2 regions of the Streptomyces sp. NPDC026575 genome follow, and region 1 is predicted to be linked to the other one. Evidence: predicted binding sites of a transcription regulator. Region 1 holds the regulator's gene; the other holds the start of a gene.
The links. The regulator HrcA, encoded in region 1, represses chaperone genes, less so after heat shock. The targets are predictions, from matches to a motif close to TTNGCACTCNGNNNNNCNGAGTGCNAA.
Positions count from the first base shown of each region.

Region 2: groL (chaperonin GroEL) is a predicted target of HrcA. The motif match lies at 2,194-2,220, and genes of this name have one in related genera.

Region 1 is NZ_JBVHQM010000018.1:90,124-95,727, reverse strand. Features, by position in the region: gene ACZ4NB_RS24620 (nitronate monooxygenase) at 1-868, opposite strand, end outside; gene dnaJ (molecular chaperone DnaJ) at 1,003-2,142, opposite strand; gene hrcA (heat-inducible transcriptional repressor HrcA) at 2,143-3,159, opposite strand; gene ACZ4NB_RS24605 (MBL fold metallo-hydrolase) at 3,354-4,088, shown strand; gene ACZ4NB_RS24600 (DUF3097 domain-containing protein) at 4,214-5,047, shown strand; gene hemW (radical SAM family heme chaperone HemW) at 5,164-5,604, opposite strand, start outside.
Region 2 is NZ_JBVHQM010000010.1:116,411-122,014, forward strand. Features, by position in the region: gene ACZ4NB_RS16010 (hypothetical protein) at 1-252, shown strand, start outside; gene groL (chaperonin GroEL) at 408-2,030, opposite strand; gene ACZ4NB_RS16020 (cold-shock protein) at 2,420-2,623, opposite strand; gene ACZ4NB_RS16025 (MoaD/ThiS family protein) at 3,105-3,383, opposite strand; gene thrC (threonine synthase) at 3,442-4,758, opposite strand; SAM riboswitch class I at 4,752-4,901, opposite strand; gene ACZ4NB_RS16035 (glucosyl-3-phosphoglycerate synthase) at 5,101-5,604, shown strand, end outside.

The DNA of each region.
Region 1 (5,604 bases):
GGCCGTGTTCGCGCAGGAAGCGGTTCACCAGCCCGCGGGCCGGGCGCCCGGAGAAGGCCCGGGTCAACTCGGTATGCGTGAACAGGGGGTTGGTCAGCGCCTGCTTGTGCAGCGGGTGGGCGCCGGACTCGGGGGTGGCGAGGAAGGCCGTCCCCAGCTGCGCCATCGTCGCCCCGGCGGCCAGTACGGCGGCGATCTGCGCCCCGCGCATCAGCCCGCCGGCGGCGATCACCGGGATCTGCACGGCCTCGCGGACCTGGCCGAGCAGCGCCAGCAGCCCCAGCCCCGCGCCGGTCCCGTCCGCGTGCGGATCGTCCCGGTGGGTGCCCTGGTGGCCGCCGGCCTCCACGCCCTGCACACACACCGCGTCCGCGCCCGACCACTGCGCGGCCTGCGCCTCGGCCGCCGTGGTGGCCGTCACGACGGTGTACGTACCGACCTTGGCGAAGGCGTCGAGGACGGCGCGCGAGGGGCAGCCGAAGGTGAAGGACACCAGCGGGACCGGGTCCTCCCGCAGTATCGCGAGCTTGGCCTCGTAGCCGTCGTCGCTGGGCTCGTCGGTGTCGCCGAGCCCGGTCTCGTACCAGGCGACCTCGCCCGCGAGCTGCTCGCGGTAGACCTCGACGGCGGCGGTGTCGGCCAGCGAGGGCTGCGGCATGAAGAGATTGACGCCGAAGGGCCGGTCGGTCAGCGACCGCAGCTGTTTGATCTCCTGGTACATACCGTCGGCGGTCTTGTAGCCGGCGGCGAGGAAGCCGAGACCGCCGGCGCCGCAGACGGCGGCGGCCAGCTCGGGACCGGAGCCGCCTCCCGCCATCGGCGCCTGCACGATCGGATAGCGGCAGAGATCGGTCAGTGCGGTGGACATGAGCACATCGTGTCACGGGAAACGCCGAGCCCCCGCATCAGGGGCTCGGCGTCGATACGCGCCTGGGGCGCGCCGGATCGGCCGTGGTCCGAAGCTACCGGCTCCCGTAGCCCGGACCCCAAAAGCGCCGTGGTCTACCGCCCGTTGAAGGCGTCCTTCAGCCGGGAGAACAGCCCCTGCTGCCCCGGCTGGAACTGGCCCGTGGGCCGCTCCTCGCCGCGCAGCTTGGCGAGCCGCCGCAGCAGCTCCTCCTGCTCGGGATCGAGCTTGGTCGGGGTCTGCACCTCGACATGGACGATGAGATCGCCGCGGCCGTTGCCCCGCAGATGCGTCACTCCGCGCTGGTGCAGCGGAATCGACTGCCCGGACTGGGTGCCGGGCCGCACATCGATCTCCTCCACCCCGTCCAGCGTCTCCAGCGGGCACTTCGTGCCCAGCGCCGCCGCCGTCATCGGGATGGTGACCGTGCAGTGCAGATCGTCGCCGCGCCGCTGGAAGACCGGGTGCGGCAGCTCGTGGATCTCGACGTAGAGGTCGCCGGCGGGGCCGCCGCCGGGGCCGACCTCGCCCTCGCCCGCCAGCTGGATCCGGGTGCCGTTGTCGACACCGGCCGGGATCTTGACCGTCAGCGTACGACGGGAGCGGATCCGCCCGTCGCCCGCGCACTCGGGGCACGGGGTCGGCACGACCGTGCCGAAGCCCTGGCACTGCGGGCACGGCCGCGATGTCATGACCTGGCCGAGGAAGGACCGGGTGACCTGCGAGACCTCACCGCGGCCGCGGCACATGTCGCAGGTCTGCGCCGAGGTCCCCGGCGCCGCGCCCTCACCCGTGCACGTCGTGCAGACCACGGCGGTGTCGACCTGGATGTCCTTGGTCGTACCGAAGGCCGCCTCGTTCAGCTCGATATCGAGCCGGATCATGGCGTCCTGGCCGCGGCGGGTGCGCGAGCGCGGTCCGCGCTGCGAGGCCGTGCCGAAGAAGGCGTCCATGATGTCGGAGAAGTTGCCGAAGCCCGCGCCGAAGCCGCCCGCGCCGCCACCGGCACCGCCCGACTGCGACAGCGGGTCCCCGCCGAGGTCGTAGACCTGCTTCTTCTGCGGATCCGACAGGACCTCGTAAGCGGCGTTGATCTCCTTGAACCGCTCCTGGGTCTTGGGGTCCGGGTTCACGTCCGGGTGCAGCTCGCGCGCCAGCCTCCGGAATGCCTTCTTGATCTCGTCCTGCGAGGCATCGCGCCGTACGCCCAGGACCGCGTAGTAATCCGTGGCCACTTACGACTCCGCCAGGATCTGTCCGACGTAACGTGCCACTGCGCGTACCGCTCCCATCGTTCCGGGGTAGTCCATGCGGGTCGGTCCGACCACGCCGAGTTTGGCGACTGCCTCGTCGCCCGAACCGTAACCGACCGCGACGACCGATGTGGACGTCAGGCCTTCGTGGGCATTCTCATGCCCGATACGTACGGTCATGCCCGAGTCCTTGGCCTCGCCGAGCAACTTGAGCAGCACCACATGCTCCTCAAGGGCCTCCAGCACCGGACGGATGGTCAGGGGGAAATCGTGACCGAAGCGCGTGAGATTGGCGGTGCCGCCGATCATCAGCCGCTCTTCGGTCTCCTCCACCAAAGTCTCCAGCAACACCGACAGCACTGTCGAGACCGTGCTGCGGTCGTCCTGTTCGAAGGACTCCGGGAGATCCTGCACCAACGGCGGCACATCCGCGAACCGGCGCCCCACGACCCGGCTGTTGAGCCGCGCCCGCAGGTCCGCCAGCGAGGTCTCGGCGAACGGCGTCTGGCAGTCGATCAGCCGCTGCTCGACCCGTCCGGTGTCCGTGATCAGTACGAGCATCAACCGGGCCGGGGCCAGCGCCAGCAGCTCGACGTGCCGGACGGTGGAGCGCGTCAGGGACGGGTACTGCACCACCGCGACCTGCCGGGTCAGCTGCGCCAGCAGCCGCACCGTACGCCCCACCACGTCGTCGAGGTCGACGGCACCGTCCAGGAAGTTCTGGATCGCCCGCCGCTCCGGGCTGGACAGCGGTTTGACGCCGGCCAGCTTGTCGACGAAGAGGCGGTAGCCCTTGTCGGTCGGGATCCGCCCCGCGCTCGTGTGCGGCTGGGCGATGAAGCCCTCGTCCTCCAGGGCTGCCATGTCGTTGCGGACGGTCGCCGGGGAGACCCCCAGCTGATGCCGCTCGGTGAGCGCCTTGGAGCCGACCGGCTCCTCCGTCCCGACATAGTCCTGGACGATGGCGCGCAGCACTTCGAGCCTGCGTTCACTGAGCATCCCGCGCACCTCCAGTCCGGCCGTCCGCCGTTTCGTTACTCCTGGCACTCACACGGGCCGAGTGCCAGACCCGGAGCCAGTGTACGGCCGGGTAGCACGGCCACGGCAAGGGTGACCTCCCGCGGCGCCCGCCGGATGACCGTGTTCGGCCGATCCGCCGGGCAACGCTATCGCGATGGAGCTAGCGTCTCGGTATGGGCACTGCTTGGGAAGAGGCCGGGTGGGAACAGCTCGGTGACGGTGTCGCCAGGCGCCGGATGCCGGGCTGGGACGAGACGATCGGCGTGATCGCCGGGTCGACCGGCGTCATGATCGTGGACACCGGTGCGAGCATCCGTGACGGCGCGGATCTGCGCCGGGCCATCCGCGGCGTACTGGGCCGGGAAGTGACGCATGTCGCGCTCACCCATCCGCATTTCGATCATGTGCTGGGCACCGCCGCGTTCGCCGGCGTCGAGGTGTTCGGCGCGGCCGGTCTGGGCGAGCTGCTCCGGCGCGGCAAGGACGAGCTGCGGCACGACGCGATGCGCCACGGCGTCGAGCGGGACGCCGCGGCGGAGGCCGCCGATCTGCTGGTCGCCCCGCACCACCATGTGCACGGCCAGCTGACCGTCGATCTCGGCGACCGGCAGGTGCTGCTGGCCAACGTGGGCCCCGGCCACACCGCCCACGACCTGGCGGTCCTGGTGCCCGGCCGGCACGGCGCACCCGAGATCGTCTTCTGCGGCGACCTGGTCGAGGAGTCCGGCGAACCGCAGGCCGGCCCGGACGCCCTGCCCCAGCAGTGGCCCGCGGCCCTGGACCGCCTGCTGGCCCTGGGCGGCGAGGACGCGCGGTACGTCCCCGGCCATGGCGCCGTGGTGGACGCCGCCTTCGTCCGCGCCCAGCGCGACGCCCTGGCGGCCCTCTTCGGCGTCCCGCCCTCCTGAGGGCCGGCCTGCGCCGCGATCGGGGCCCGACCGGCGTCATCGGGGCCCGCAGCGATCAGGCCCCGCTGCCATCGGGGCCCGCTGTCTCCGGAGCCCGCCGCCGTGATCTCGTATAGAACAGGCCCATGCAGAGCAAGCGCTACAGCCCCGACCTGACCCCGTCCTGGAAGAAGCAGCGCCCCGCGCCCGAGGTGCCGGCCGACCCCGATCTGGTCGTCGAGGAGGTCGCCACGGGCTTCTGCGGCGCCGTGATCCGCTGTGAGAAGACCGCCGAGGGGCCCACGGTCACCCTGGAGGACCGCTTCGGCAAGCACCGCGTCTTCCCCATGGCCCCGCGCGGCTTCCTTCTGGAGGGCAAGATCGTCACCCTCGTGCGGCCGCAGCACCGTCCGGCGCCCGGCGGCCCCGCCCGTACGGCCTCTGGATCACTCGCCGTCCCCGGCGCCCGCGCCCGGGTCGCACGCGCCGGGCGCATCTACGTGGAGGGCCGGCACGACGCCGAGCTGGTCGAGCGGGTCTGGGGCGACGACCTGCGCATCGAGGGCGTCGTCGTGGAGTACCTGGAGGGCGTCGACGACCTCCCGGCGATCGTCCGCGGCTTCTCCCCCGGACCGGACGCCCGGCTGGGGGTGCTGGTGGACCACCTGGTGCCCGGCTCCAAGGAGTCCCGCATCGCCGCCGAGGTCACCGGCGAGCACGCCCTGGTCGTGGGCCACCCGTACATCGACGTATGGGAGGCCGTGAAGCCGTCGTCGGTGGGGATCGCGGCCTGGCCCGCCGTTCCGCGCGGCCAGGACTGGAAGACGGGGGTGTGCCGGGCGCTGGGCTGGCCGGAGAACACCGGGGCGGCGTGGCAGCGGATCCTGTCCTGCGTACGGTCCTACAAGGACCTGGAGCCGCAACTCCTCGGGCGGGTCGAGGAGTTGATCGATTTCGTCACGGTCGGCGGGGAGGGGTGACGCCGCGGGGAGGCGCGGGGGCGGATGACGCGGCGGGGCTCGGCGACGGCGGAGGCGGGTGACGCGGCGGGGACGGGCCGGGCCGGGCGACGGGGTGGGGTCGCCCGGCCGGATGATCAGTCCACCAGGTCCCGCACGACGGCGTCGGCCAGCAACCGCCCCCGGAGGGTCAGCACGGCCCGCCCCGCCTCGTACGGCGCCGGCTCCAGCAGCCCGTCGGCCAGCGCCCGTGCCGCCGCGCGCGCTCCCGCCGGGGCGAGGATGCCGAGCGGGCAGCCGTCCGACAGCCGCAGTTCCAGCAGGATGCGTTCGACGCGGCGGTCCTCGTCGGCGAGCACCTCGCGCCCCGCGCCCGGGGAGCGGCCCTCGGCCAGGGCCTGGGCGTAGGCGCCCGGATGCTTGACGTTCCACCAGCGGACGCCGCCGACGTGGCTGTGGGCGCCGGGGCCGGCGCCCCACCAGTCGGCGCCGGTCCAGTACAGCTCGTTGTGGCGGCAGCGGGCGGCTTCGGTGGTGGCCCAGTTGGATACCTCGTACCAGGTGAAGCCGGCGGCGGA
Region 2 (5,604 bases), on a different contig from region 1:
CTGGCGGCCACCGGCTGTTCGCAGGACTCCGGCCGGGCGTCCTCGTCGTCCCCGGCACCACAGGGATCGTCCAGCCCATCCGGCTCATCCAGCTCGTCCGGCTCGTCCAGCCGATCCAGCTCGTCCGACTCGTCCAGCTCAGCCGGCTCAGCCGCCGAGGAGGCCGAGGAGGCCGAGATGGCGAAGAAGGTCCGGGACGCCGAGAAGGCGGCGGACGGCGCCGATGCCGACGTGGCCGAGGACGCCCGGTGAGGGGCCGGTGAGCGGGGCCCCCACCTGACCGGACGGCAGGCCCGCGCACCCGTACCGCAACGCCGTCGGGGCGGCACCCCCTGGGAGGAGGGTGCCGCCCCGACGTATGTGCGGACGTGTGATCCGGGAGGATCAGCGTTCCGATCCGTGAGGGATCAGAAGTCCATGTCACCGCCCGGCATGCCGCCCGGAGCGGCCGCGGCGGCCTTCTCCGGCTTGTCGGCGATGACGGCCTCGGTGGTGAGGAACAGCGCCGCGATGGAGGCGGCGTTCTGCAGCGCGGAGCGGGTGACCTTGGCCGGGTCGATGATGCCCTCGGCGACCAGGTCGACGTACTCGCCGGTCGCGGCGTTCAGGCCGTGACCCGGGGTCAGGTTGCGCACCTTCTCCACGACGACGCCGCCCTCAAGGCCGGCGTTGACGGAGATCTGCTTCAGCGGGGCCTCCAGGGCCAGCTTCACAGCGGCGGCACCGGTGGCCTCGTCGCCGTCCAGCTCCAGCTTCTCGAAGACCTGGGAGGCCTGGAGCAGGGCGACGCCACCGCCGGCGACGATGCCCTCCTCGACGGCCGCCTTCGCGTTGCGAACGGCGTCCTCGATGCGGTGCTTGCGCTCCTTGAGCTCGACCTCGGTCGCGGCACCGGCCTTGATGACCGCAACACCGCCGGCGAGCTTCGCCAGGCGCTCCTGCAGCTTCTCGCGGTCGTAGTCGCTGTCCGAGTTCTCGATCTCGGCGCGGATCTGGTTGACGCGGCCCTGGACCTGGTCGCTGTCGCCGGCACCGTCGACGATGGTGGTCTCGTCCTTGGTGATGACGACCTTGCGGGCGCGGCCGAGCAGGTCGAGACCGGCGTTCTCCAGCTTGAGGCCGACCTCCTCGGAGATGACGGTGCCACCGGTGAGGATGGCGATGTCGCCGAGCATGGCCTTGCGGCGGTCACCGAAGCCCGGGGCCTTGACGGCGACGGACTTGAAGGTGCCGCGGATCTTGTTGACGACCAGGGTCGACAGGGCCTCGCCCTCGACGTCCTCGGCGATGATCAGCAGCGGCTTGCCGGACTGCATGACCTTCTCCAGGAGCGGCAGCAGGTCCTTCACGTTGCCGATCTTGGAGTTGACGATCAGGATGTACGGGTCGTCGAGCGACGCCTCCATACGCTCCATGTCGGTGGCGAAGTACGCCGAGATGTAGCCCTTGTCGAAGCGCATACCCTCGGTGAGCTCCAGCTCCAGACCGAAGGTCTGGGACTCCTCGACGGTGATGACGCCTTCCTTGCCGACCTTGTCCATGGCCTCGGCGATCAGCTCGCCGATCTGGGTGTCGGCGGCGGAGATGGAGGCGGTCGAAGCGATCTGCTCCTTGGTCTCCACGTCCTTGGCCTGCTCCAGCAGGGCGGCGGAGACGGCCTCGACGGCCTTCTCGATACCGCGCTTGAGGGCCATCGGGTTGGCACCGGCGGCGACGTTGCGCAGGCCCTCGCGGACCAGGGCCTGGGCCAGGACGGTCGCGGTCGTCGTGCCGTCACCGGCGACGTCGTCCGTCTTCTTCGCGACCTCCTTGACCAGCTCGGCGCCGATCTTCTCGTACGGGTCCTCGAGCTCGATCTCCTTGGCGATGGAGACACCATCGTTGGTGATCGTGGGGGCGCCCCACTTCTTCTCGAGGACGACGTTGCGGCCCTTGGGGCCGAGGGTGACCTTGACGGCGTCGGCGAGCTGGTTCATCCCGCGCTCGAGACCGCGCCGTGCCTCCTCGTCGAACGCGATGATCTTGGCCATGTGAAGTGGTCCTCCCGGACGGGGTGGATTTCTCCGGATCGGCACCCGTGCCCGCGACGGACGGTCCGTGCGCCGTGTGGTTCCTTGCCCCACCCGGCGTCCGGACCTCACCGGCCCGATCCAAGTTCTGTCACTCTCACTCGGAGAGTGCTAACGCCAATGATTAGCACTCGGGCAGGGCGAGTGCAAGCCACCTGGACGGGTCACCGAGGGGCGGCGGGTGTGCGGCGGGCGGGCGCGAGCCGTCCGGCGGGCACCGGCAGGGCACCGCGCGGTGCGGAGCGGCGGCAGGCGACGGGGGCTCAGGCCCCGTCGCCGGGAGGGCAGGCAGAAGGCCCGTACCCCTCGACGGGGTACGGGCCCTCTCTACGCTGCAGTCGGCCCGCGCCTCAGGCGCTCACCCTGACCATGTCCGCCTGCGGCCCCTTCTGGCCCTGCGAGATCTCGAACTCGACCCGCTGGCCCTCCTCAAGGGTGCGGTAGCCGTCCATCTGAATCGCGCTGTAGTGGACGAATACATCCGCACCACCGTCGACCGCGATGAAGCCGTACCCCTTCTCCGCGTTGAACCACTTGACGGTGCCCTGAGCCATGCCTAACTCCCCTATTACTGGCCCTTGCGCAGGACCGCACTCCGCGGACCCGGGTCAGACCTCACCCCGCGAAATGGCCCGTGGGGTGTGCGCCGGAACGCGTCGACCGCCGCTGAATGTATCTGCACCGATGCCCAGCGCAACAGGTCAATCGGACGAGAATTCTGGCGCCGGAGAATCGGCAATATGCGATGAAATCCCGTTTCTCCGGGGCAAGTCGGGCCGGGCATAGCGCACGTAAGCGACAAATGCCGCACACACTTTGAGCACAACTCTCCGCGGTTTCCTATGCGTTCGGCACGTGCGCGGAGTTATCCGGAACGGGGATCACCACAATGGTATCCCCTTTCACTAAGCGGAATTGCCCCGTCCGATTTCAACGGACGGGGCAATTCCGGTCAAGTAGGTGAAGAGATGGCGCAAATTAGCGCCCCCTGGTGGCCCATCGGTGGAGACCGATCCACGGCCACCGGGCGAGTTCTCAGCAGCCGCCGGCGACCGCCGGGATGATGGAGACGCCCGCACCGTCCGGCGTCGGCGTCTCCAAGCCCTGCTCGAAGCGCACATCGTCGTCGTTGACGTAGACGTTCACGAAGCGGCGCAGCTTGCCGGCGTCGTCCAGTACACGGGCCGCGATGCCCTGGTGGTTCTTCTCCAGGTCGGCGATCACCTCGGAGAGGGTCGCGCCCTCGGCGGTGACCTCGGCCTCACCACCGGTGTACGTACGGAGGATGGTGGGGATGCGGACCTTGACGCTCATGGGTTCTGCCTTCCGGACAGGTTGGGGAGTACGGGTACGGGTGCGTGGAGCCGTGGCGTCAGCCTGCCAGGCCGGCGTCGCGGAACGCGTCCAGACTCGGGCGGATCGTGGCCGTGGGCCCGGAGGTCGGCGCGACGGCGTCAAGCGTCTTGAGGCCGTCACCCGTGTTGAGGACGACGGTGGTCAGGGACGGGTCGAGCACACCGTCCTCGATCAGCTTCCTGGTGACGCCGACGGTCACCCCGCCCGCGGTCTCCGCGAAGATCCCCTCCGTCCGGGCCAGCAGCTTGATCGCGTCCACGACCTGCTCGTCGTTGACGTGCTCCACCGCACCGCCCGTACGGCGCGCGATGTCGAGCACATACGGACCGTCGGCCGGATTGCCGATCGCCAGCGACTTGGCGATGGTGTTCGGCTTCTGCGGGCGCACCACGTCGTGCCCGGCCTTGAAGGCCGTCGACACCGGCGAGCAGCCCTCCGCCTGGGCACCGAAGATCCGGTACGGCCGGTCCTCGACCAGCCCGAGGGCGATCAGCTCCTTGAGCCCCTTGTCGATCTTCGTCAGCTGCGAGCCGGACGCGACGGGGATGACGATCTGGTCCGGGAGCCGCCAGCCCAGCTGCTCGCAGATCTCGTACGCCAGCGTCTTGGAGCCCTCGCCGTAATAGGGGCGGAGGTTGACGTTGACGAAGCCCCAGCCCTCGCCCAGCGGATCGCCGATGAGTTCCGAGCAGAAGCGGTTGACGTCGTCGTAGTTGCCCTCGATGCCGACCAGGTCGCCGCCGTAGACCGCGGCCATGACGACCTTGCCGGCCTCCAGGTCGTGCGGGATGAACACGCAGGACTTGAAGCCGGCGCGGCGGGCCGCGGCGCCGACCGCGCCGGCGAGGTTGCCCGTGGAGGAGCAGGACAGCGTCGTGAAGCCGAAGGCGCGGGCGGCCTCGACGGCGATCGCGACGACCCGGTCCTTGAAGGAGTGCGTCGGGTTGCCGGAGTCGTCCTTGACGTAGAGGGCGCCGGTGACGCCCAGCTCGGCGGCGAGCCGGTCGGCCTTGACGAGCTTGGTGCCGCCGGGGTTCAGATTCGGCTTGTCCGCCACGTCGGCGGGGACGGGCAGCAGCGGGGCGTAGCGCCAGATGTTGTCCGGACCGGCCTCGATCTGCTTGCGCAGCGCCTCGGGGTCGCCGCTCGGCAGCTCGTACGCCACCTCCAGCGGCCCGAAACACGTCGAACAGGCGAAGAGCGGCCCGAGGTCGAAGCGCTCACCGCACTCGCGGCAGGACAGCGCGACGGCGGGACCCAGAGCGACGGAAGAGGCGTTTTCGGTGACTTCGGTGCTGTACACAGCCATGGAGGCGAGGCCCTTTCTCCTCATCTTCCTCATGGCGCATCTCGCCATGAGACGGATTTGGCACCTTCCCTAGCCGGGAGCCTCGCGCGCGATGATCGCGACGGAGACCGGCTGGAGGGTTGCCGGGGCTTCAACGGGCCGTATCCCTCTGCCCCTCTGGATGAGCGGTATGGCGCTGGGCCGAAACCCAGGCGTTTGTGGCGCGGCGACCCCGACATGCGACGGTCATCCGCGTTGTTCAAGACTGTAACCGAAGGCACTGACAGTTGAGATAGTCGTCCGAACCGCGAGATGGATCACAGAAATGGCCCACACGAGGGATTGCCGACCGGTCGCGGCACCGGCGGCCACCGAGGAGTCGTAGACGTGCTGGAAGAGGTGGAGCGCTGGCTGAGCAGCCGCTCCTGGTCCGCCGCGGACCGTCCGCTGGAGCAGCTGCTGGAGGCCAAGCGCCAGACGGGCCGTACGGTCAGCGTCGTGCTGCCCGCGCTGAACGAGGAGGCCACGGTCGGCGCGATCGTGGCCGCGATCCGCGCCGAGCTGATGTGCGGCGCCGTCCCCCTGGTCGACGAGCTGGTGGTGCTGGACTCCGGGTCCAGCGACCGCACGGCCGAGGTCGCGGCCGCGGCCGGCGCCCGGGTCGTCCACCGCGACACCGTCCTGCCCCGGCTGCCCGCGCTGCCCGGCAAGGGCGAGGTCCTGTGGCGCTCACTGCTGGTCACCAACGGCGACATCATCTGCTTCGTCGACGCCGACCTGCGGGAGTTCTCCGCCACCTTCGTCTCCGGCATCGTCGGCCCGCTGCTGACCGACCCCGACATCCACTTCGTCAAGGCGATGTACGACCGCCCCCTGGAGACCGGCGGCCGC